Regions from separate parts of the Actinoplanes sp. L3-i22 genome, predicted to be linked through region 3. Evidence: riboswitches for the same ligand, from Rfam matches in the RefSeq annotation. Region 3 holds a riboswitch; each other region holds the start of a gene.

Region 1 (7,771 bases), 4.7 Mb from region 3:
CCGCGCCCGGCCTGCGCCGCGGGGTGCTGGTGCTGATCCCCGGCGGCCCGGGCAACTCCGGCGTCAACCGGCCCAGCGCCTATGTGGGCAAGCTGCCGCAGTCCGTTCTCGATCGCTACGACCTGGTCTCCTTCGACCCGCGCGGGGTGGGGGCGAGCGCGCTGGTCTCGTGCGGTCTGCAGCCGGCTGACATCACCCAGACCCGGATCATGCCGTGGCCCGGCGCGGGCGGCGACATCACGCCGACCGTGGACTGGTCCCGGCGGGCGGCCGCGGCCTGCGCGGACAACGGCGGGCCGGTCTACGACAGCATCAGCAGCCGGAACGAGGCTCGCGACCTGGACGCGATCCGGCAGGCGCTCGGCGAGCGGCGGATCTCCTACTGGGGCGTCTCCTACGGCACCTACGTGGGCGCGGTCTACGCCACGATGTTCGCCGCCCACACCGATCGCGTGGTGCTCGACAGCAACGACGACCCGGATCCTGAGCTGGTCGAACGGGGCTGGGCGGCGAACTACGCGATCGGGGTCGAGGACCGGTTCCCGGACTTCGCGGCCTGGGCCGCCGCCCGCGACGGCCAGTACCACCTCGGCGTCGACCCGGCGGCGGTGCGTGGCACCTACCTGCGGCTGGCCGATTCGCTGGACCGGGAACCGCTGCCGTGGACCGGAGCCGATCCGCCGGTGCTGGACGGGAACACGCTGCGGTCGAACCTGCTCAACGGGCTCTACTCGGATTCGCGGTTCCCGCAGCTGGCCGGGCTGATGAGTGCGGCGCTCGCGGGTGGCCCGCTGCCGCCGACCGGGGCCGCGCCCGAGGCGGCGCTGCAGAACACGTTCGCGGTGCTGAACGCGACGATCTGCCACGACGTGCGCTGGCCGCGGGACATCCGGTCGTACGCCGCAGGGGTGTCGGCGAACCGGCAGGCGTTCCCGCTCACGGCCGGCATGCCGGTCAACATCTACACCTGCGCGTTCTCGCCCGCCCCGGTCGAGCCGCCGGTGCGGGTCACCCCGGACGGTCCGTCGAACGTGCTGCTCGTGCAGAACCTGCGGGATCCGGCCACGCCCTATCGCAAGGCGCTGAACCTGCGCACCGCCTTCGGCGACCGCGCCCGGATGGTCGCCGTGGACGCGGGTGGCCACGGCTCCTACCTGGAGAACGGAAACCCCTGCGGCGACGCCTGGGTGACCGCGTTCCTGACCGACGGCACCCGCCCGGCGCACGATGTGACCTGCCCCGCCTGACCATGCGGTGGTCCAGCCGACCGGTGTCGGCTGGACCACCGGGCTGATCTCGCGGCTTTGTGGCCCGCGCCGGCGAATCCTAGGGATTCTCGACCAGGGATTGCAGCGTTTCGCCGGCTCGCCGGAGGTCCCGGGGCGGCAGGGCGAGGTGGCCGGCCGGATTTCTGGCGCTGTCGATGCCGTCGCAGATCCAGATGTCGTCGTCGTGCCGCCAGCTCGCGTATCCGAACAGTTCATTGCCGTTCGCGAGTCCGTCGGCGGCGCGGCGGACCGGCATTGACAGCCGGTCGAGTCCGCCCATGAGCGACAATGCCCGGGCGAACCAGGCGACGGCTTCGTCGCTCTGCTCCTTGTCGCCGAGGATCGGCGCCAGCAGCAGAAGCCGGCGGGCGATCTCCCGGCGATCCGGCGCGCCGGCCTGAGCGATGCCTTTGAGCTCCGGCCAGCGCAGGCCCGGCCCCAGGCGCTCAGCCGACACATCGGCCAGAAGCATGCCGTCGCCGCTCGGGGGAGCGAGCCAGAACTCCATGTGGTGTTCCGCTTTACGCCGCACCCATCTGCCGCCTCGGCCCAAGGACCGGGGCACCTGCGTCCGGTGGATGATGAGGATCACCCCGCCGCGCGGAAGGGGCACGGTAAATGCCGGCCACCGATCGGGACGCTCGATCAGCGGTCGACCGATGCTCTCGATGTCGGCCCAGGAAAGACCGAAAGCCGGCTCGGCAGCCGTTTCCTCGCCGACGGTATAGGACAGGTGGGCCGGCCAGAATGCTTTTTCCTCGAACAGGTACGACCCGTCGACCGCCAATTCCGTGCTCGACGGACAAGGGCGATCGCGTTCTTCCTCGATGATGCGATCGGCGGCCGCGCGGTCGACGCCGAAGGTCTTCATCAGACGCTCCGGATCAAGCCACTCGTCGACAGGGGTCACTGGCTGTTCGTCGTAGCCGTAGAGGTGCATGCGGCCTTCCCGGCAGGGTGGTGATCGGCCGGATTTTACGGCCGGGACCGGCGGTCCCCGGAGGCGGCTCTGCGGGGGCGATAGGGTCGGCGACGGCATGAACTGTTGCGAGGTGCCCCGCCGCTGGTGGGGAGAATCTGGGAAGCCGGTGGGAATCCGGCACGGGCCCGCCGCGGTGACCGGGGAGCTGCCGCCCATACGCGTTCGCGCGTAGCCACTGGCCGGGGACGGCTGGGAAGGCGGGCGGTGAGGTGACGATCCGGGAGTCCGAAGACCGGCCTCGCGCCTGATCGCCCCGGCATGCCCGGGGCCGAGCGCAGCGGGAGCCTGCCATGACGCACGACCTGTACGAGATCGTTCACCGCCGCCGTGATGTCCGGGGCGAGTTCACCGGTGGGCCGGTGCCGGCGGCGGTGCTGGACCGGATCCTGACCGCCGCGCACGCCGCGCCCAGTGTCGGCATGTCCCAGCCGTGGGACTTCGTCGTCGTCCGGGACCGGGGGTTGCGGGAGGCGTTTCACCAGCACGTGCGGTCGGAGCGGGACGTGTTCGCCGCGTCCCTGGAGCCGGAGGCGGCCGCCCGGTTCGCCCGGATCAAGATCGACGGGGTGCTGGAGTCGACGCTGTCGATCGTGGTGACCTATGACCCGGAGCGCGGGGGTCCCGCGGTTCTGGGGCGGCATGCGATCGCCGACGCCGGGCTCTACTCGGTGTGCCTGGCCATCCAGAACCTGTGGCTGGCCGCGACGGCCGAGGACCTGGGCGTGGGCTGGGTGTCGTTCTACCGCGAGGAGTTCCTGCGGGGACTGCTCGGCATCCCGGACGGCATCCGGCCGGTCGCCTGGCTGTGCCTGGGACCGGTGAGCCGGGTGCCGGAGGTCCCGGACCTGGAACGGCACGGGTGGCGGAGCCGGCGGCCACTGCGGCTCGCCCGGCACGAGGACCGGTGGGGTGGCCCGGGGCGGGACTGACCGCGGGTGCGAGGCCCAGCCGGGAGGTTCCGGCTGGGCCTCGGGGCGGGGCTACCGCCGTACCGTCGCAATGGTGTTTTTAATGGGTGGCTCTTTGGTTGTATTTGCGTTTGGCCCACAGGTAGGAGAGGGCCGAGATGCCGGTGCACCAGGCCAGGGCGATCCAGGCGCTGTTGCCGATGCCGGTGCCGAGCAGCAGGCCGCGCAGGGTCTCGATCATCGAGGTGAAGGGCTGGTACTCGGCGAACTGGCGCAGGCCGGCCGGCATCGTCTCGGTGGGGACGAAACCGCTGCCCAGGAACGGCAGCAGGCTCAGGATCATCGGGGTGTTGCTGGCCGTCTCGACGCTGTCGGCGACCATGCCGAGCGCGACCGCCAGCCAGGTCAGCGCGAACGAGATCGCGAGCAGCATGCCGACGGTGGCCAGCCATTCGACCGGGGTGGCGTTCGGGCGGAAGCCGATCGCCAGCGCGATGCCGAGCACGAAGAACAGGGCGATGAAGATCTGCACCAGGCTGCCCAGGACGTGCCCGGTCAGCAGCGACGCGCGGGCGATGGCCATGCTGCGGAACCGGTCGACGATGCCCTCGTTCATGTCCATCGCCACCGAGATCGCGGTGCCGGCCACCGCGCCGGCGATGGTGAACAGCAGGATGCCGGGGGACAGGTAGTTCACGTACGCGGACCGGCCGCCGCCGCTGCCCAGCCCGGCGCCGAGCGTGCCGCCGAACACGTAGACGAAGAGCAGCAGGAAGATCACCGGCAGCCCGATCAGCATCAGGGTCAGTGACGGGTAGCGCTTGAGGTGCAGCAACTGCCGCTGGAACATGGTCCGCGAGTCGGTGATGGTGTGCGCCAGGGTGGTCATCGGGTCTCCTCGTCCTCGTGCTCGGCAGGGGTGGTGGCGGGCGCGCCGGTGAAGGCGAAGAACACGTCGTCCAGGTCCGGGGTGTGGATGGTCAGGTCGGCCGGCTCGACGCCGGCCCGGTCCAGCGTGGCCAGCACCGTGCGCAGCGAGGCCACGCCGCCGTCGCTGGACACCTGCAGGGTCAGCGCCTCGTCGTCGCGCTGCGTGCCGTCCAGCACCGAGGCCGCCGCCTGCAGCGCCGCCGGGTCGGCGAAGCGCAGCCGCAGGTGCCCGCCCGGGATCCGGCGCTTCAGCTCGTCCGGGGTGCCCTCGACGACGATCCGGCCGTGGTCGAGCACCGCGATCCGGTCGGCGAGCTCGTCCGCCTCGTCCAGGTACTGGGTGGTGAGGAAGACCGTGACGCCCTCGGCGACCAGGCCGCGGACGATCTGCCACATGGTGTGCCGGCTGCGCGGGTCGAGGCCGGTGGTGGGCTCGTCCAGGAAGATCAGCCGGGGGTTGCCGACCAGGGTCATCGCCAGGTCGAGGCGGCGCTGCTGGCCGCCGGAGAGCAGCGACACCGGCTTGTTCGCCGACTCGGCCAGGTCGAACCGCTCGATCAGGGCGTCCACCCGGCGGCCGCCCTCGGCCTTGCCGAGCCGGTGCAGGTTCGCCATCAGCCGCAGGTTCTCCCGGACCGTCAGCAGCCGGTCGAACGCGGAGAACTGGCCGGTCAGGCCGATCGCTGCACGGATCCCGTCGGGGTCCCGGGCCAGGTCGTGCCCGGCCACCCGGATCGAGCCGCCGTCGGCCGGCAGCAGGGTGGCGAGGATCCGGACCATCGTGGTCTTGCCGGCGCCGTTCGGGCCGAGCAGGGCGAACACGGTCCCCTCGGTGACGGTCAGGTCGATGTTGTCGAGGACGGTCTTGGTGCCGAACGTCTTGCGCAGGCCGGCCACCGAGACGGCGGGCCGGGTGGTGACTGTCGCGGTCATTCGCGTCTCCCATTTTTGGGCAGGGGCTATCGCCGGCCGGGGCACGGGCTCCCCGGCCGGGGATGGTGCGGTGGATCAGGAGGGGTGGATCAGGAGCGGTGGATCAGGATGTCGCCGAACGCCGTCCGGGCGCGCACCTCGGCCCGCTCGTCGGTCTCGGCCGGACCGTCGGCGGCGGTCAGGTCGTTGCGGACCTTGCCGTAGTGGGTGTGCACGTCGAGGCGGGCCGCGGTGCCGGACCGGATGCCGACCTCGATCCGGCCGGCCGCGCTGCGCAGCGTCGCCGCGCCGCGGATCAGCTCGCGGACGTGGATGTTGCCGTTCGCGGTGTTCGCGGTGATGCCGTCGGCGGCCTGGTCGGCGCCGATGTCGCCGTTCGCCGAGCTGATCCGCAGCTCGCTGCCGGCGTGGCCGACCCAGGTCTCGCCGTTGCCGTTCTTCAGCACGGCCGGGCCGGCCACCGAGCGGATCTCCAGCCGGCCGGAGCCGGTGGTCAGGGTGGCGTCGCCGGTGACCGACTCGGCCCGGGCCAGGCCCATCCCGGTCACCAGGGACAGCGTCTCGGCCTGCTCGACCTGCAGGTCGCCGGCGCCGGTGCGCAGCCGGCAGGCGCCGAGCGCGCCGGTGCAGCGGGCCCCGCCGACGCCGAGCTTCACGTCCAGGCCGGAGCCGACCGGCAGCTCGATCAGCACGTCGACCGAGCCGACCTTGCCGAACATGCCGAGGCCGGGCTGGCGGGGGCCACGGACGGTCAGGATGCCGGAGACGAGGTCGACCCGGGTCTGCTCGGCGGCCCGGGTGTCCCGGTCATTGGCGGCGGAGGCGGGGCGCACGGTGACGACGGTGTCCGGGCGGTCGGTCGCGACCACCTGGAGGTCGCCGATCACGACGTCGACGACGGCGGTGATCGGTCCGGTGGTGTCGAAAATGGGCATGGGAAGCTCCGTTCTCCTGCGAGGGGGTCCTTCGAGGGGGGTCAGCGGACCCAGCCGGTGTAGCGCTGGCCGCCGGTGGCCGGGCTGATCACCGCGGGGCGGGGCGCGTCGCCGTCGGCCGCGGCGGCCGCGGCCCGGATCAGCCAGGTGTTGATCGAGACGCCGGCGCGGGTGGCGGCCTGCTCGACCCGGCCCTTCAGGTGCTCGGGGAGGCGCAGACTGATCCGGACGGTGGCCTCGTCCTCACCCACCGTGGGTGCGGGCGCCGGCTCCGGCGTGGGCGCCGACTGGTCGGTCCAGGTGTCGGCGGGGGCCGGGGTCACCACGAAGGCCGGCTCCCGGTTGCGCAGGCGCAGGTCGACCGAGCCGGGCGCGAGATCGCGGGTGATCTCGGTGGCCGCCTCGGAGAGGGCGTCCAGCAGGGCGAGCCGGATCGCGGACTCGAGCGGCGCGGTCAGCCGCTCGGCCAGCTCGCGGGCGTCGTCGCCGCCGGCCGCGGCCGCGAGCGAGAGCTCATGACGCACGGCTTCGATGTAGGGGCGCAGTTCCATGACGCCACTATGGCATCACCGTGATGCCACGCGCAAGGCAATGGCATCACGATGGCACTAAGGGCGCGCGAGCAGCTCCGCGGGGACGGCCTGGGCCGCGGTGCCGCCGGCCGCGCGGGTGCTGAGCGACCCGGCGATCGCGGCCCAGGCCACCGCCTCCTCGATCGGCCGGCCGGTCAGGCGGGCGGCCAGGAAGCCGGCGTTGAAGCTGTCCCCGGCGCCGACCGCGTCAACCACCTCGACCGCGCGGCCCGGGGCGGCGCACGCCCCGCCCGGCCACCACGCGCGGGCGCCGCGGGCACCGTCCTTCATCACCACGGTCACGCCGTTGACCAGCAACTTCTCCGCGCCCGCGCCGTCGGTGACGGCGTTCAGCTCGGCGGCGTTGGGCAGGAACACATCGGTGTACGGCAGGATCTCCGGCACCCACGCCCAGCGTTCGGCCGGGTCCCAGTTCGTGTCCAGCGACGTGGTCACCCCGAGCTGCCGCGCCCGGGCGAAGATCGCGGCCAGCCCGGCGGCCAGCACGGGCTGCAGGTAGAGCGACGCGACGTGCACGTGCGATGTCCGTTCGAGCAGTTCGTCGGTGACGTCGGCGGGGCGCAGCGCGGCGATCGTGCCGGGCAGCGTGAGCATCGCCCGGTCGTCCGGCTCGTTGAGGACCACGGTCAGGCCGGTCGGGACGCCGGGCGTGTGCGCGGCGATCACCTCGACGTCGCGGGCCGCCAGTTGCGCCCGGACGGTCGCCCCGAAGAAGTCGTCGCCGATGGCCGTGAGCAGGGCGGTCCGGAGTCCGAGGCGGGCGCAGCCGGTCGCGGTGATCGCCGCCGAGCCGCCCAGCACCAGATCGGCGCCGGTCAACAGCTGCTCCTGCTGGCCGAACCGCGGGCGCACGTCGCCGCGCAGCAACAGATCGGGGTTGGCGTCACCGATCACCAGCACGTCGAACTCGCGCATGCGCGCCCTCCGATGTTCATATGGACAATCCCGGAGCACGATACGCGCACGATCGACTATTGACACGTGCACGTTCGATCAGTTGGAATCGAGCCAACGATCGCCGCCCAGCCGGTAACCAGTCCGGCCGTCAGGTCGCCAGGGCCGTCCCGTGGACAGCCCGAGGCGGGGCAGATCCTCACTGCGACGGAAGCCCGACATGATCGTCACCGTCACGCTCAATCCGGCGCTCGACCTCACGTACCCGGTCGACGCCCTCGTCCCGCACCACACCCACCGGGTCACCGCGGTCTCCGAACGCGCCGGC
Region 2 (7,771 bases), 4.8 Mb from region 3:
ACCGACACGTACCGCCACATGGCCCGGCCCTGGCCGGCGGCGCGCCACGAGGCGACCGCCGCGTTCGGCACCGCCACGGACAACGGCAGCCAGCCGGCCAGCGACGGGATGCGGTGATCCAGTCCGATCGAGAACCAGACCGCGGCCACCACGACCATGGCGCCGGCCAGGAGCAGGGTCCCGGTCGGCCGCCAGGCCGGGACCACGCCGCCGGCCGGCCCCGCCGATGACGACCAAGATTCAGACACTGGGCCACTGAACGGCACGAATCGATGCGGCGGATCAGTCGTACGGACGAAACCGGCAGCACATCAGGTGGTTTCGCCCCGGTGGTTCAGCTGCCGCGGACCTCGGCGGCCGCCGCGACCAGGCGCCGCAGCGACGCCTCCACCTCGGCATAACCGCGGGTCTTGAGCCCGCAGTCCGGGTTCACCCACAGCCGCCGCGCCGGGACCGCCGCGACCGCGCGCCGCAGCGCCTCGACCACCTCCCGGTGCGCGGGCACCCGCGGCGAGTGGATGTCCCAGACGCCCGGCCCGACGCCCCGGCCGTACCCGATCGCGGCCAGGTCGCCGAGGATCTCCATCTTCGAGCGGGACGCCTCGATGCTTGTCACGTCCGCGTCGAGGGCGTCGATCGCGGTGATCACCTCGCCGAACTCCGAGTAGCACAGGTGCGTGTGCACCTGGGTGTCGTCGGCGACCCCGCCGGTCGCCAGCCGGAACGCGCCGACCGCCCACTCCAGGTAGGCCTGCTGGTCGGCCCGGCGCAGCGGCAGCGTCTCGCGCAGCGCCGGCTCGTCCACCTGGATCACCCGGATCCCGGCGGCCTCCAGGTCCCGGCACTCGTCGCGCAGCGCGAGCGCCACCTGGTCGGCGGTCGCCGCCAGCGGCTGGTCGGCGCGCACGAACGACCAGGCCAGAATCGTGACCGGGCCGGTCAGCATGCCCTTGACCGGCTTCGCCGTCAGTGACTGGGCGTAGCTCGACCAGGCCACGGTCATCGGCGCCGGGCGGGCCACGTCACCGAAGATGATCGGCGGCCGCACGCACCGCGACCCGTAGGACTGCACCCAGCCGAGATCGGTCGCGGCGAACCCGGCGAGCCGCTCGCCGAAGTACTGCACCATGTCGTTGCGCTCCGGCTCGCCGTGCACGAGCACGTCCAGCCCGAGCTGCTCCTGCAGCCGGATCACGTGCTCGACCTCGGCGCGCATCCGCTGCTCGTACCCGGCCGCGTCGAGCGTGCCGGCCCGCAGCCCGGCCCGCGCCGCCCGCAGCTCGGCGGTCTGCGGGAACGACCCGATCGTCGTGGTCGGCAACGCCGGCAGCTTCAGCCGCGCCTGCTGCGCAGCCGCACGCTGCGCATATTCCCCTCGCTCACGGTCCGCCGCGGTCAGGGCCGCAAGATTTGCCCGTACGGCGTCATCGCGCCACGCCGCGGGCGTCGCCGGCAGCGGCGCCGGCAGGTGCGCGGTCCCGTCGCGCAGGGCCTTGCCGAGCAGCACCACCTCGTCGACCTTCTGCCGGGCGAACGCCAGTCGCGCGAACAGCTCCGGGTCCAGCCGCGTCTCCACGGACAGGTCGACCGGCACGTGCAGCAGCGAGCACGACGACGACACGGCGACGTGGTCGGCGAGCGCGGTCACGGTCGCGCCGGTGGCCACCGCCCGGCGCAGGTCGGTGCGCCAGATGTTGTGCCCGTCCACCAGCCCGGCCACGATCGTCCGCCCGGCCAGCGGCCCGGACGCGGCCAGCCGTTCCAGGTTGCCCGGGCCGGCGACCAGGTCCAGGCCGAGCGCCTCGATCGGGGTGTCGAGCAGCGCCGGCAGGGCGTCGCCGAGCTCCCCGAAGTAGGTGGCGACGAAGATCCGCGGCCGGTGCTCCACCTCGCCGAGCCGGGTGTAGGCGTGCCGCAGGGCGTCGATCTCGGCCGGCGTCCGGTCGGCGACGTAGGCCGGCTCGTCCAGCTGGACCCAGGCGACGCCGGCCTCGGCCAGCGCGGTCAGGATCTGCGCGTACGTGTCGAGCAGGTCGTCGAGGCGGGCGAACGGATCCGGCCCCTTCGCCAGGAGCAGGAACGTGGCCGGGCCGACCAGCACGGGACGGGTCTCGATGCCCAGGGCGCGGGCCTCGGCGTACTCGGCAATCGGTTTTGCGGGGTTGGGGGTGAAGATCGTCTCCGGGTCGATCTCGGGCACCAGGTAGTGGTAGTTCGTGGCGAACCACTTGGTCAGTTCGAGCGCGGGCTCGGCGTCGACACCGCGCGCCATCGCGAAGTAGGTGTCCAGCGCGGGCAGCTCCAGCCGGCGGAACCGGGCCGGGATCGCCCCGACCGCGACCGCGGTGTCCAGCACGTGGTCGTAGTAGGAGAACGTGTTCGACGGGATCGCGTCGAGACGGGCGTTGCGCAGCTGCTGCCACACCTCGGCGCGCAGCCCGGCGGCGGTCGACGCCAGCGCCGCCTCGTCGATCGTGCCGGCCCAGTAGGCCTCGACGGCCTTCTTCAGCTCACGGTTCGCGCCGATGCGCGGATAGCCGAGCACGGTGCTCTGACCGAATGCGGTGCTCACAGGGGGTTCCTTCCCTCGAAGTGCCCGGCGGGCACACGGAAGGAGGGCTTCGGCCCCTGGGTCCTCCCGAGGGACCGCCGGCGGCGCCCGCCGGACGGCGGGCGCGGCGCTGGCAGGTCTTCGGACTCGCGGGCAGGACCGTTTCCGGTCGCCTACCGGCCGTCGCTTCCCAGACCTCGCGGTCCAGTGCTTGATGACGGCTTTCGTTCCCACTCACCGCTGCGGGGCAGTCCTGGTCTCGCACCAGGTTCCCTCTTACGACGCCGCCGTCTGGCTGACGGGGCGAACCAGCACTGCCGGTCATCCTAGCGTCGGAGCCGATCGATCCCCCGTGTGCCACGCGACACCCGCTAGAGCATCCTAGGAACCTGGGTTGAATCCTGGTCGACGCGGGCGGGCTGTGTCCGTACCGAATCGAAGATTGTTTCCTGAAGTTCGCCGGCGTCAGGCGGGACTCAGCGGACCGGGGCCGGCCGAGCCGATCAGGATCGGGTCGAGCAGCGTGACCAGGGTCCGCTGCTGCTCCGCGTCGAGCTCGCGGGTCGCCGGCTCCAGGGCGCGGCGGACGTCGGCGTAGAGGCGCCCGGTCAGCTCGATCCCGGCCGGGGTCAGGAACACGTCCGTCGCCCGCCGGTCGCCGGGATTCCGGTCGCGGCCGATCAGCCCGCGGCGCTCGGCGCGGTCGATCAGCCCGGACATCGACGACTTGTCCACGCCCAGGAACAGGGCCAGGTCGGTGACCCGGGCACGGCGGTCGCGCAGGATGCCGAGCACGCGCAGCTGGGTCAGGGACAGGTCGTTCTCCGCGCCGATCCGGGTCAGCACGCCCATCACCTGGAAACAGCTGCGGACCAGCGCGTCCACCACGGCGTCCGACGTCATGCCCACACCCTAGTTGACATAGGTGGGATTACCAACCATCCTCGGATTAGTTGGTAATCCCACCTATCTTTCGTGGAGGTTCTCATGCACGCCGCCGTCCTCACCTCGTTCGACGCTCCGCCGGTCTACCGCGAGCAGCCCGACCCGGTCGCCGCCGGCGACCACGAGATGGTCGTCGACGTGCTCGCCGCCGGCCTGCACCACCTGACCCGGGCCAAGGCCGGCGGCACGCACTACAGCGGCACCGGCGGGTTCCCGATCGTGCCGGGCGTCGACGCCGTCGTGCGTGACCCGGCGGGCGACCTGCGGTACGCCGCGCTCGACGACACGAACCTCGGGACGTTCGCCGACCGTACGGTGATCGACGTGCGCCGCAGCATCGTGCTGCCGGCCGGCGCCGACCCGGTCCGGATCGCCGCCGGGATGAACCCGGCGATGTCCTCCTGGGTCGCCCTGCGCCGGCGCATCGACTTCCGGCCCGGGCAGCGGGTGCTGGTCCTGGGCGCGACCGGCGGCGCGGGCCGGTTGGCGGTGCAGATCGCCAAGCTGTTCGGCGCCGCCCGGGTGATCGCCGCCGGGCGCGACGCCGACCGGCTCGCGGAGCTGACCGGCCTCGGCGCGGACGAGACGATCACCTTCGACCGGATCGAGCGGGCCGCCGACGTCGACGTGGTGATCGACTACGTGTGGGGGGACCCGGCCGCCCGGGCCATGGTTCCGATGCTGACCGCCCGCGCGGATCGCGGGGCCCCGCTGACCTGGATCCAGATCGGGTCGATCGCCGGGGAGGTGGCGGCCGTGCCGTCGGTCGCGCTGCGGGCGGCCCGGCTGCGGATCATCGGCAGTGGGATCGGGTCGGTCAGCCCGCGCGACTTCATGGCCGAGCTGCCGGAGCTCGCCGGGGCGCTGGGTGGGGGTGGGCTGGAGGTGCGGGCGCGGGCCGTGCCGCTCGCGGACATCGGCCGGGAGTGGACCTCGGAGACCGGCGACCGGCTGGTCTTCGTCCCGTGAATCGGCCGGTCACCACAGCACCCTGACCCTGACGTTCGATCCGCCCGACCCGGATTCCGGGAGCGGCGGGCAGGGGCGGCCGATGACGGGTCGCCGGGCGGGCTGCTAGAACTGGCGGATGTCGGTCACCAGGACCACCGAGGTCATTGCCGCTGTCCGTGAGCAGTTCGGGCCGGAGTTCGTGTCGGCCCGGATCGCCGCCGAGGATCAGGTGCGCGCGTTTCTCGACGAACAGCTCGGGGTGATGGACGCTGAGCGGATCATCGCGCTCGGCCGATTGATAAATCAGCACGGCAAACTCGGCCGGGCGCGGTTCGACCGGTTCACCCCGGGCTTCACCGGCGCGATCATGAGCAAGCTCGGCACCGACCCGGCCACGTTCAACCGGATGACGACCCGGCTGTGGCGTGAGCCCATCCCCGAGGCGCTGGCCACGCTCGGGCGGATCTACACGTTCCGGCCGATGTTCGCGCATGCCGGCTCATCGCTGCCCAGCTTCCTGCTCTACCTGCGCGATCCCGACCAGTTCGGCGTCTGCGTCAACGCGACGATGCTCGGGCTCGCCCAGGAAACCGGGGTCAGATACAGCGCAAACAGCCAGACCGCATACCAGACGTTCTGCGCTGATCTGCGCGCCTGGCGGGAGAGACACGGAGTGGCGCCGCAGGAGGCCGATGCGATCCTGACCGCCGTCATGCGCGCCGCTCGGCCGGCGCCGGCCGAGCCGGAACTGCCGCTGGAACTCGGCGTGGAGGAGGTCGCCGAGGGCTGCTTCCTCGAGGTCGAGCAGGTGGACCAGTGGGTTCAGGCGCTCACCACCGGGATGCGACAGGGGGTGTTCCACGGGCCGCCCGGCACCGGCAAGACCCACGTGGCACGACTGCTCGCCCGGCATCTGGCCACCTCCCCCGCGCACATCGAGCTCGCGCAGTTTCATCCGGCGTATTCGTACGAGGACTTCATCGAAGGGCTGCGGCCGGAGGCGTCCGAGGGTGGGTTGCGCTACGAGGTGCGTCCCGGGATCTTCGCGCGGCTGTGTGAGCGGGCCCGGGAGGCGCCCGGCGAGACCTTCGTGATGATCATCGACGAGATGAACCGGGCCGACCTCGCGGCTGTCTTCGGTGAGCTGCTCTACCTGCTGGAGTACCGGGACACCGAGGTGACGCTGCCGTATTCGCAACGGCGTTTCTCCGTACCTCCGAATGTTTTTCTGCTCGGCACGATGAACACCGCTGATCGCAGTCTGGCGATGCTCGATTTCGCGCTGCGGCGGCGGTTCAACGCTTTTCCGCTGCCGCCCGACGAGAAGGTGCTCGACCGGTGGACCGCGGGCCGCCCGGACGGCAACGCCGAGCTCGCGCTGGGTGTGTTCCGGCTCATCCGGGACCGGGTCGGGCCCGAGGCGCCGGTCAGTCCCGGGCACTCCTACTGGATGACGGAAGCCCTGGATGCCGCCGTCGCCGAACGGATCTGGGCGTACCAGTTGCGCCCCTACCTGGCCGAATACTGGTTCGAGCAACCGGCCGAGCTGGGGCGGCTGGACGCGGATGTCCGGACGCTGATCGCGGAACTCGCCTGAGATGCTGCGGCTGGTCGAGTATCAGACCAGGACGGTACGGCTCAGCGCGGGAGAAGCGGCCGAACTGGCCCGGCTGACCGTCGGAACGCGCGGCGAGCGCGAGCGGGCCCGGGTGATCGAGCGGCTGACACCGACGGCCGAGCCCGGCTGCTACGACCTGCAGCCGGGTCCGTACGTCGGCAGGTTTCAGCTGCTCAGCGGTCAGGTGGTCGAGGTCGCCGGCCGGTTCCCCTTTCAGGACCTGGCGACGCTGCTCGGGCTCGGGCGGGGCGCGGCGCTGCTCGACGACGCCGCCGCACCGGGCAGCGGCGGGCACAGCCTGGTGGACCTGATCGCGCTGGCGTTCGTCCGGGAGGCGGAGCGGCTCGCCGGGCAGGGGCTGGCCAAGGAGTACCAGCGGCGCGCCTTCACCCGGCCGCCCTATCCGGGGGTGCCGTCGGCGACCCTGCATCTCAAGGTGCACGCGGGCCGGCCGGATCGGCTGGCCACCTCGGCGAACCGGCTCACCCCCGACGTGACGCTGAATCGCCTGGTGGCGAGCGCGCATCGGCGGTTGAGCGGGTTGGCCTATCCGGAGGCGCGGCTCGGGGCCCGGGTGCGGGCGCTGGATCCGGCTTTTCGCGGCATCGGAAGCCTGCCGGCCGGGCGCCCGGTGGTGCTCGGCCCGGTCCCGGCCCGCTATCGCGAGATCGAGAAGCTGGCCCGGCTGATCCTGGATGAGCGCAGCGCGCTGCCCACCGGTGCGGGGGTGTCCGGGGTGAGCGTCATGTTCGACATGACCCGGCTCTGGGAGAACTATGTCGGTGCCTGGCTGCGGCACCGGTCACCGGAGGTCACCGTGGCCGCGCAGCAGGCGATTCCGCTGACCGACTCCGGGCAGAAGCGGACCGGGTATGCCGACTTCGTGCTGTATCGCGGCGGGGAGGCGGTCGCGGTCTACGACGCCAAGTACAAGCCGTGGCGGTCGCCGCCGAGTACCGATGAGATCTACCAGCTCTTCACGTACGCGCAGCGGCTCGGCGTCACCTCGGCGGCGCTGGTGTACCCCGCGGCCACGAGTCACCGGACCACGACGACGGTCGGTCCGGTGACCATCGAGTGCTGGGCTGTTCCGATCGAGGCCCTCGCTCGATGACTCTCCGCGTGATCAGCTCTTGCGCGGGGACTCGCCTTCCGGCTTGACGAGGTGGTCGCCGACGTTCAGGTCCTTCCAGACGTCCCGGTCGACCTTCACGTCCAACTGGGTGCCGTCGTCGAGCTGGACCTTGAGGCGGCGGTAGAGGTTGGCGCCGTCGAGCGCCGCGCGCGACTTCTTGATGACCGTTCCGGTCCAGGCGCTGTCGTTCGTCATCGATACCCTCCATGCTCGGTGCGGATGACTCTCAGCGTAGGAGTTCGCGCGGCTCCGGGGCCTCAGTCAGGAGACTGGTCCGGCCTCTACGACTTCCGGATGAGGCCGCGGACCGCCAGCACCGCGTCCGCGAACGCGCCGGGCGCCTCCTGCGCGAGGTTGTGGCCGGCGTCGACCAGGCGGTGCTCGTGACCGGCGAGGAACATCGGCGCGTGCCCGGCGGTGCCACCCGGCTTCAGCGTGTCGGTCGCGCCGTCCAGGGTCACCGCGGGCACGGTGATCCCCGGGCGGGTGGCGAGGCGGGCCTCGAGGTCGTCGTAGGCCGGATCGCCGGTCGCCTGGCCGAGCGCGTGCCGGTAGGCGTGGATGACCACGT
Region 3 (7,771 bases):
CCCCCACAAGGGGCGATCGAGCCGGGAGCCCCGCCTATGTTTATGATCTTGGCGCGTGATCCACAAACGTCTGTCCATAGTGGTGGCGACTGGATTGATCGGCGCCACCGCCCTGCTCGGCGCCACCCCGGCGTACGCCGACGAAACCGAGACCGCCGAACCACCCCGGGTTGAACTGGTCCTCGATGTCAGCGGCTCGATGGCGGCCGCCGACATCGACGGCGCGACCCGGATATCGGTGGCCAAGACCGCCTTCGGCAAGGTCGTCGACGCGCTGCCGGCATCCACCCAGCTCGGCATCCGCGTCCTCGGCGCCACCTACTCCGGCAAGAACAAGAAGACCGCCTGCCAGGACACCCAGCAGATCGTCCCGATCGGCCCGGTCAACGCGGTCCAGGCCAAGAACGCGATCGCCACACTCAAGCCGACCGGCTACACGCCGATCGGCCTGGCGATCAAGGAGGCCGCCGCCGACCTCGGCGACACCGGTTCGAGCCGGCGGATCGTGCTGATCACCGACGGCGAGGACACCTGCACCCCGCCCGACCCGTGCCAGGTCGCCCGGCAGCTCGCCGCCCAGGGCACCCACCTGGTCATCGACACGCTCGGCCTGACCCCCGACGAGAAGACCCGCAAGCAGCTGGTCTGCATCTCGACCGCGACCGGCGGCACCTACGCCGCGGCGAACAGCGAGGCCGAGCTGACCGAGCGGGTCCAGCAACTCGTCGACCGGGCCGCGGTGCCGCCGCCGGTCCAGCCGGCCACCGTCACCGGCAGCGCCGACTGCGCGAACGCGCCGCTGCTCGCCCCGGGCGTCTACACCGACCGGGAGAAGATCAGCGAGCACCGCTTCTACCGGGTCGCCGTGGCGCCGGACCAGGAGCTGCGCGCCTCGGTGAGCGTCGCGATCGACCGGGCGGTCTACCCGGACTACGGCGTACTGCTGAAGGCCGCCACCGCGGACGGCCGGGAGCTGGTCCGCGGCCTGGACGCCGGCGACGGGCGGACCGACGTGATGTCGGCCGGCCTGCGCTGGTCCGCCGACGAGCAGAAGGCGGACGCCAAGGCCTCGGCCGAGGCGGCGGACGCGGACAACGCCGACGAGGCCGGCGACGACACCCGGAGCACCGAGATCTGCCTGGTGGTCAGCAACTCGTTCTCCTCGCGGGTGGACACCGCGACCGGCATGCCGGTCGAGCTGAGCATCGACCTGGTCGACGCCTCGCACACCCCGGACGCCCCCGGCCTGGGCCGCGGCTTCCTGTTCCTGCTGGTCCTGGCGATCGCCGGACTGGTCGCCGGCGTGCTGGCCGGCTGGATCACCCGCTACTGGGTGGCCACCTGGAGGGAGAACTGATGCGGATCAAGCACCTCGCGCTCGCCGGTGCCGTGATCTTCGGCATCGCCGCCGTCCCGGCCCCCGCGTTCGCGGACGACCCGTCCCCGGCGCCCGCGGTGAACACCGCCGGCACCTCGTTCCTGACCGCGGTGCCGATCACCGCGAATCAGGCGGTCCAGGTCGGCGGGGTCACCGGCGACTACCTGTACTGGCAGTTCACCGCGGAGGCCGGCCAGCGCCCGGACCTCACCGCCACGGTCACCCTGCCCGCCAAGGGCCGGACCGGCGACGAGTCGTGGATCGTCGAGGTCTTCGACGGGCTGCGCCGCCGGCAGGCCTGTGTCGCCGGCGAGCAGAGCCCGATCGCCGCGAAGGACGCCGCCCAGGTGACCCTCGGCTGCCGGATCCGCCAGGTGCGCTCGTGGGCCGAGCCGCAGGACGGCGACCCGCTGCCGGGCACGTACTACGTGCGGCTGTCCAGCACCCAGGTGCCGGAGACCGACCTGGGCCTGCCCCTCAAAATCAGCCTCAGTCTCACCACGGCGAAGGGCGATCTCGACGCCGACCAGGGCGAACTGGCCAAGCCGCTGGTGCCGAACAACCAGCCGGGCACCGTGCTGACCACCCCGGCGCCGTCCGCCTCGGCCGCCGCGGGCGCCGAGACCGACAAGAGCGGCTTCAGCCTGGACTGGCTGCCGGACTTCTCCGGCCGCTGGTTCTGGACCGCCGGCGGCGGCATCCTGGCCGCCCTGACCGGCCTGTTCGGCTTCTCCCTGACCCGGCGGCGCCGCCGGGTCTGATGCACTTCAAGAGATTCATTGCCACGGCTGCGGCCAATAACTGATCGTCGCTCCCGCGGGGACCCTTCCGGGCCTCGCAAGGGCGCGGGGCGCCCAGAACACGAGACCCGCAAGGGCGACGTCCGCGGGTGGGCACGGTTGCAAAAACCACAAAAGCCCGGGACCGGTTCCACCGGTCCCGGGCTTTCCCGTGGTCAGCGGCCGCGACTCAGAAGTCGTCGTCGAAGCTGACGCTTCCGGTCACGCCGACCTGGTAGGCGGAGACCCGGCGCTCGAAGAAGTTCGAGAGCTCCTGGACGTCCTGCAGCTCCATGAAGGCGAACGGGTTCTTGCTGCCGTACATCGGCGCGATGCCGAGCACCTGCAGCCGCCGGTCGGCCACGTGCTGCAGGTATTCGCGCATGTCGCCGAGGGACATCCCGGAGACGCCCTGGGCGAGCAGGTCCTCGGCGAACTGGACCTCACACTCGACGGCCTCGGCCAGCATGTCGCGGACCTGCTGCTCCATCTCGGCGTCGAACAGGTCCGGCTCCTCCTGCCGGACGGTGTCGACCACGTCGAACGCGAACGCCATGTGCATGCTCTCGTCGCGGAACACCCAGTTGGTGCCGGAGGCGAGGCCCTGCAGGACACCGCGGGAGCGCAGGAAGTACACATACGCGAAGGCGCCGTAGAAGAACAGGCCCTCGATGCACGCGGCGAAGCAGATCACGTTGAGCAGGAACGCCCGCCGGTGCTCGCGGGTCTCCAGCTTGCGCAGATCGAAGACCGAGTCGATCCACTTGAAACAGAATTCGGCCTTACGCGCGATCGACGGAATGTTGTCGATCGCGGCGAACGCCTCGAACCGCTCGTTCTCGTCCGGCACATAGGTGTCGAGCAGGTTCAGATAGAACTGAACGTGCACGGCCTCCTCGAACAGCTGCCGGGACAGGTAGAGCCGGCCCTCCGGCGAGTTGACGTGCTGGTACAGGTTGAGCACCAGGTTGTTCGCCACGATCGTGTCGCCGGTGGCGAAGAACGCGACCAGCCGGGACACCAGGTGCTGCTCGGCCGGGCTCAGCTTGGCCAGGTCGGCGAGGTCGGAGTGGAGATCGACCTCCTCGACCGTCCAGGTGTTCTTGATGGCGTCCTTGTAGCGGTCGAAGAAGTGCGGGTACTTCATCGGCCGCAGGGTCAGGTCCATTCCAGGGTCGAGCAGCATTACTGGCAGGCCTCACAGATATCGGGGTTCTCAAGGGACGCGGCGAGCGCGCCGCCGGTGTCGCCGAGCAGGTTCAGGCTCAGCGTGGCGACCTGGCCGGCGCCGGACGGGTTGGCGACCAGGGTGGTGGTCTGCGCCGGGATGACGACCGGGGCCACCACTGCCGGCACGGCCGCGGCCGGGGCGACCGCCGCGGTGGTGGCCTGCTGGATCCGGGTCGCGGGGCGCGAACGCAGGTAGTACGACGTCTTCAGGCCGGACTTCCAGGCGTACAGGTACATCGAGGACACCTTGCCGATGGTCGGCGAGGCCAGGAACAGGTTCAGCGACTGCGACTGGTCGATGAACGGCGCGCGGGCCGCGGCCAGGTCGATCAGGGCACGCTGCGGGAGCTCCCACGCCGTACGGAAAATGTCCTTGATGTCGGAAGGCAGCTCGGTGATGCCCTGCACCGACCCCTCGGCCCGCTTGATCGCCTCGCGGATCGGGGCGGTCCACAGCCCGCGGGCCTTCAACTCCCGTACCAGATAGGTGTTGATCTGCAGGAATTCGCCGGACATCGTCTCGCGCTTGAACAGGTTGGAGACCTGCGGCTCGATGCACTCGTAGCAGCCGGCGATCGACGCGATGGTGGCCGTCGGCGCGATCGCCACGAGCAGCGAGTTACGCAGGCCGGTGGCCGCGATCCGGGTCTTCACCGACGCCCAGCGCGCGGTCTGCGACAGCTCGGCGCCCCACAGCTCGGGGTGCAGGTCGCCCTTGGCCGCGCGGGTCTCCGGGAACGACGGGTGCGCGCCGAACTGCTCGGCGAGACCGGCGGACGCCTCCAGCGCGGTCAGCAGGATCTCCTCCTGGACCCGGGTGGAGAGCTCCTTGGCCTCGGCCGAGTCGAACGGGAGCCGCAGCGTGAAGAACGCGTCCTGCAGGCCCATCAGCCCCAGGCCGACCGGCCGCCAGCGCGGGTTCGACGCCTCCGCCTGCTGCGACGGGTAGTAGTTGATGTCGATGACCCGGTCCAGGAAGACCACCGCGGTACGCACGGTCGCGCGCAGCCGCTCCCAGTCGACGCCGTCCGCCGTGGTGTGCGCGCCCAGGTTGATCGACCCCAGGTTGCAGACCGCGGTCTCGTCGTCCGAGTTCACCTCGAGGATCTCGGTGCACAGGTTCGACAGGTGGATGGTGTTGCCCGGCGCGCCGGTCTGGTTCGACAGCGCGTTCGAGCGGTCCTTGAACGTCATCCAGCCGTTGCCGGTCTGCGCCAGGGTGCGCATCATCCGTCCGTACAGGTCCCGGGCCTTGACCGTCTTGACGGCCTTCTTCTCCGCGTTGCGGTAGGCCTCGGTGAACTCCTCGCCGAAGAGATCGGGCAGCTCAGGGGCGTCCGACGGGTCGACGAGCGACCAGTCCTCGTCGGCCTCGACGCGGCGCATGAACTCGTCCGGGATCCAGTTGGCCAGGTTCAGGTTGTGGGTGCGCCGGGACTCCTCGCCGGTGTTGTCCCGCAGCTCCAGGAACTCCTCGATGTCCGGGTGCCACGGCTCCAGGTAGACGCAGGCCGCGCCCTTGCGCCGGCCGCCCTGGTTGACCGCGGCCACGCCCGCGTCGAGGGTCTTCAGGAACGGGACGATGCCGTTCGACTTGCCGTTCGTGCCCCGGATCAGCGCGCCCCGGCCGCGGACCCGCGACCAGGCGATGCCGATGCCGCCGGAGAACTTCGACAGCTTCGCGACCTGGTGGTACCGCTCGTAGATCGAGTCCAGCTCGTCCTTCGGCGAGTCCACCAGGAAGCAGCTCGACATCTGGGTGTGCCGGGTGCCGGAGTTGAACAGCGTCGGCGAGCTGGGCAGGTACGCCAGCGACGACATCAGGCGGTAGAAGCCAATCGCCTCGGCCGCGGTCTGCGACAGGCCGCAGGCGACCCGCAGCAGCCAGTACTGCGGGGTCTCGATCGGGATCCGCTTGGTCGGGTGGCGCAGCAGGTAACGGTCGGCGACGGTACGCAGCCCGAAGTACTCGAAGCGCAGGTCCGCGCCGAGGTCGATGGCGGCGTTCAACTCGTCCCGGTGCTCGGTGACGAACGCCAGCGTGTCGTCGCCGATCAGGCCCTCGGCGTGGCCGAGCGCGATCGACTCGCTGAACATGGTGACGTCCTGCTCGCGGACCTCCTGCGAGACCAGGTCGATCAGCAGGCGCGCGGCGAGCCGCGAATACTGCGGCTCCTCGCCGATCAGCTCGGCGGCCGTCTGGATCGAGAGCTTGTCCAGCTCCTCGGTGGTGGCGCCGTCGTACAGCCCGCTGATGGTCTTGGTGGCCACGCGCAGCGGGTCGACCTCGTCCAGACCGGTGATCCACCGCTCGACCGCGGCGACGATCTTGTTGACGTCGACCGGCTCCAGCTCGCCGTTGCGCTTGCGCACCTGCATCACCTGGCGGCGCTGCCCCGGAACGGTGGCCGCGTCCAGGCTTTTTTCCGGGCTCTTCTCCGGCGTGAGCGTCATGGCCCTCTTCCCTCGCGAGTCAACACGGCCGCAACCCGCGCAGGAAGACACCACACTCGCGCACGGGCCCGCAGGCGCGCACGGCAAAGCGAAGGCGTCGACCGTCCCACGCGGCCTTCGACCGCCGCACACGGTTTGCGTGCGGCGCGCTGGCAGGTCTTCGGACTCGTGGGCGACATGCTCGTTCCTACTGGCCGTCGCTTCCCAGGCCATGCGGCCCAGTGCCGTGTGACGGCGGTCGTTCCCACTCACCGCTGCGGGGCAGTTCCGGCCTCACACCGGATTCCCTCTTGCCTCGGCCCGCCCGTGAAGGCGCGCCGAACCAGCTGCGATCGACACTATATATGGGCCTCGCCGAGCCGACGCAACGCCATATGGTGTGTCGCACTCAGTCTCCCGAAAAACCCCAGAAGTAGATCTCGGACGGATTACCGGCGTCGTCGTGCAGCACCGCGCAGCGCCCGAGCCAGCGCTCATTGGCAAGATCCTCGATCACCCCGACGTGCGCCCTGGTCAGCTTGACGACCCCCGCGGCCGCCAGGATCTCGTCCTCCCGGAGCGGGACGACGGTACAGAGCGTCGCCTTCGACCGGGTCGGCACCACCTCGCGCACGTCGAGGATCGAGTGGGTCCCGCACTCCTGCACCGACTCGGACGACCAGAGCTCCTCCTCGGTCCGCGGCCGGTTCGGACAGTCGGCGGCGGACTTGCCGAGCTCGTGTGGCTCGGCCCACCAGTAGTCGCCCTCGTCGAAGACCTTCTTGCGCAGCTCGTCGAGCGCCCGCCCCAGATCAGGCTGGTACGCGACGTAGTAACTCCAACCGGAAGCACCCATGCCGAGATCAAACCAAGGGGGTACGACAGAAAAGCCGCACTACTCCCGCCGCCGCCGGAACAGGCCGCGGAGTCCGTCACGCAACATGGCGAGCAGCAGGAGGATCGGCACTACGCCCAGAAAGCCGATCACGGCGGCGATGAAGGTCACCCATCCCCGGCTGGGCAGTTCGGCGCGCGAGTACCCGATGCGACCCCGACTACCCGTGTTCTCGCCGATCGTGAACGTATCCCCCGGCTTCTCATCGGTGAAGAACCCGGGTTTGTCGATCGTCACGCGAGCCCGCCCGCTCCACGAGATCGAAACTGAGCATGCTTTGTAATAGCCGAACCCTTTGAGGCTGACCGGCCCCCGGCGCTCGCAACTCACGATCTTCGCCTCGCCCGTCCGGCGAGCATCGGCGAAATCCGCACCGGTGAAGCGGGCAACGGTCATCGACGTGGCGAGCAGGACGAACGAGACCGCCAAAATGATCAGAAGGCCGAGAACATTGCGGAACCACCCACCACGCCTGCTCTCGATCACCGGCCCGATCTCCGCGGCCCTCTGCTTGGCAGCCCTGGAACGAGCCACGCCGGCTTCGGCCTCGGCCAACATCTCCGCCATCCGGCGCTTGCGATAGGCCGCCCGATTCTCATCAGTCATCGCGCATCTCCAAGAGCATTCATCGGAATCTGCCGGCGGAGTGAATCAGTTGTCCAGCAGGGTGTCGCCGGTGGCGGCGCCGTTCTGGATGCTGTTGCCCCGGAGTCCTTCGCGTAAGGCGTCCACGGCAACCTTCGCCTTCGTACCGTAGACGACCTCATCGGCATGATCGAAGGTGTGATATGCCGCTTTGTACGCAGCCCATGGACCCGCGCTGTCCGCGAGGTAGCCGTCCGCCTCGGCGAGCTTCGCCGAGTTGAGGAACACCGACCCGAAGGTGGCTTCTTCCAGGAGATCCTTGATGCGACCACAGATGGCCCTGACGAGTGCGAACTTGCCGCCGAGCTCGGCAATGGCATCGTCGAGTCGCTGGAGGACTCGAACGATCTTCCCGGTGTATTTGGCGACCAGCAGGGCCACCTCGGCCAGGATCTTGGGAATCGTCACGAC

Evidence for each region. Region 3 has a riboswitch for cobalamin ahead of L3i22_RS02310 (ribonucleoside-diphosphate reductase subunit alpha). Riboswitches for the same ligand answer to the same signal wherever they lie in the genome.
Region 1: another riboswitch for cobalamin. It lies ahead of bluB (5,6-dimethylbenzimidazole synthase); the one in region 3 lies ahead of L3i22_RS02310 (ribonucleoside-diphosphate reductase subunit alpha).
Region 2: another riboswitch for cobalamin. It lies ahead of metE (5-methyltetrahydropteroyltriglutamate--homocysteine S-methyltransferase); the one in region 3 lies ahead of L3i22_RS02310 (ribonucleoside-diphosphate reductase subunit alpha).

What each region holds. Positions count from the first base shown of each region.
Region 1 covers NZ_AP024745.1:7,771,545-7,779,315, reverse strand. Annotated here, with positions in the region: gene L3i22_RS34970 (alpha/beta hydrolase) at 1-1,247, shown strand, start outside; gene L3i22_RS34965 (hypothetical protein) at 1,327-2,208, opposite strand; cobalamin riboswitch at 2,302-2,506, shown strand; gene bluB (5,6-dimethylbenzimidazole synthase) at 2,541-3,179, shown strand; gene L3i22_RS34955 (ABC transporter permease) at 3,259-4,047, opposite strand; gene L3i22_RS34950 (ATP-binding cassette domain-containing protein) at 4,044-5,021, opposite strand; gene L3i22_RS34945 (DUF4097 family beta strand repeat-containing protein) at 5,111-5,956, opposite strand; gene L3i22_RS34940 (hypothetical protein) at 5,998-6,507, opposite strand; gene L3i22_RS34935 (carbohydrate kinase family protein) at 6,565-7,464, opposite strand; gene L3i22_RS34930 (1-phosphofructokinase family hexose kinase) at 7,664-7,771, shown strand, end outside.
Region 2 covers NZ_AP024745.1:5,321,741-5,329,511, reverse strand. Annotated here, with positions in the region: gene L3i22_RS23665 (bifunctional diguanylate cyclase/phosphodiesterase) at 1-248, opposite strand, end outside; gene metE (5-methyltetrahydropteroyltriglutamate--homocysteine S-methyltransferase) at 335-2,572, opposite strand; cobalamin riboswitch at 2,666-2,879, opposite strand; gene L3i22_RS23655 (MarR family winged helix-turn-helix transcriptional regulator) at 3,017-3,454, opposite strand; gene L3i22_RS23650 (zinc-binding alcohol dehydrogenase family protein) at 3,539-4,465, shown strand; gene L3i22_RS23645 (McrB family protein) at 4,584-6,044, shown strand; gene L3i22_RS23640 (McrC family protein) at 6,046-7,179, shown strand; gene L3i22_RS23635 (hypothetical protein) at 7,192-7,395, opposite strand; gene L3i22_RS23630 (alpha/beta fold hydrolase) at 7,482-7,771, opposite strand, start outside.
Region 3 covers NZ_AP024745.1:498,947-506,717, reverse strand. Annotated here, with positions in the region: gene L3i22_RS02325 (VWA domain-containing protein) at 56-1,357, shown strand; gene L3i22_RS02320 (peptidase) at 1,357-2,139, shown strand; gene L3i22_RS02315 (ribonucleotide-diphosphate reductase subunit beta) at 2,348-3,343, opposite strand; gene L3i22_RS02310 (ribonucleoside-diphosphate reductase subunit alpha) at 3,343-5,841, opposite strand; cobalamin riboswitch at 5,975-6,183, opposite strand; gene L3i22_RS02305 (hypothetical protein) at 6,230-6,676, opposite strand; gene L3i22_RS02300 (DUF6346 domain-containing protein) at 6,716-7,321, opposite strand; gene L3i22_RS02295 (hypothetical protein) at 7,367-7,771, opposite strand, start outside.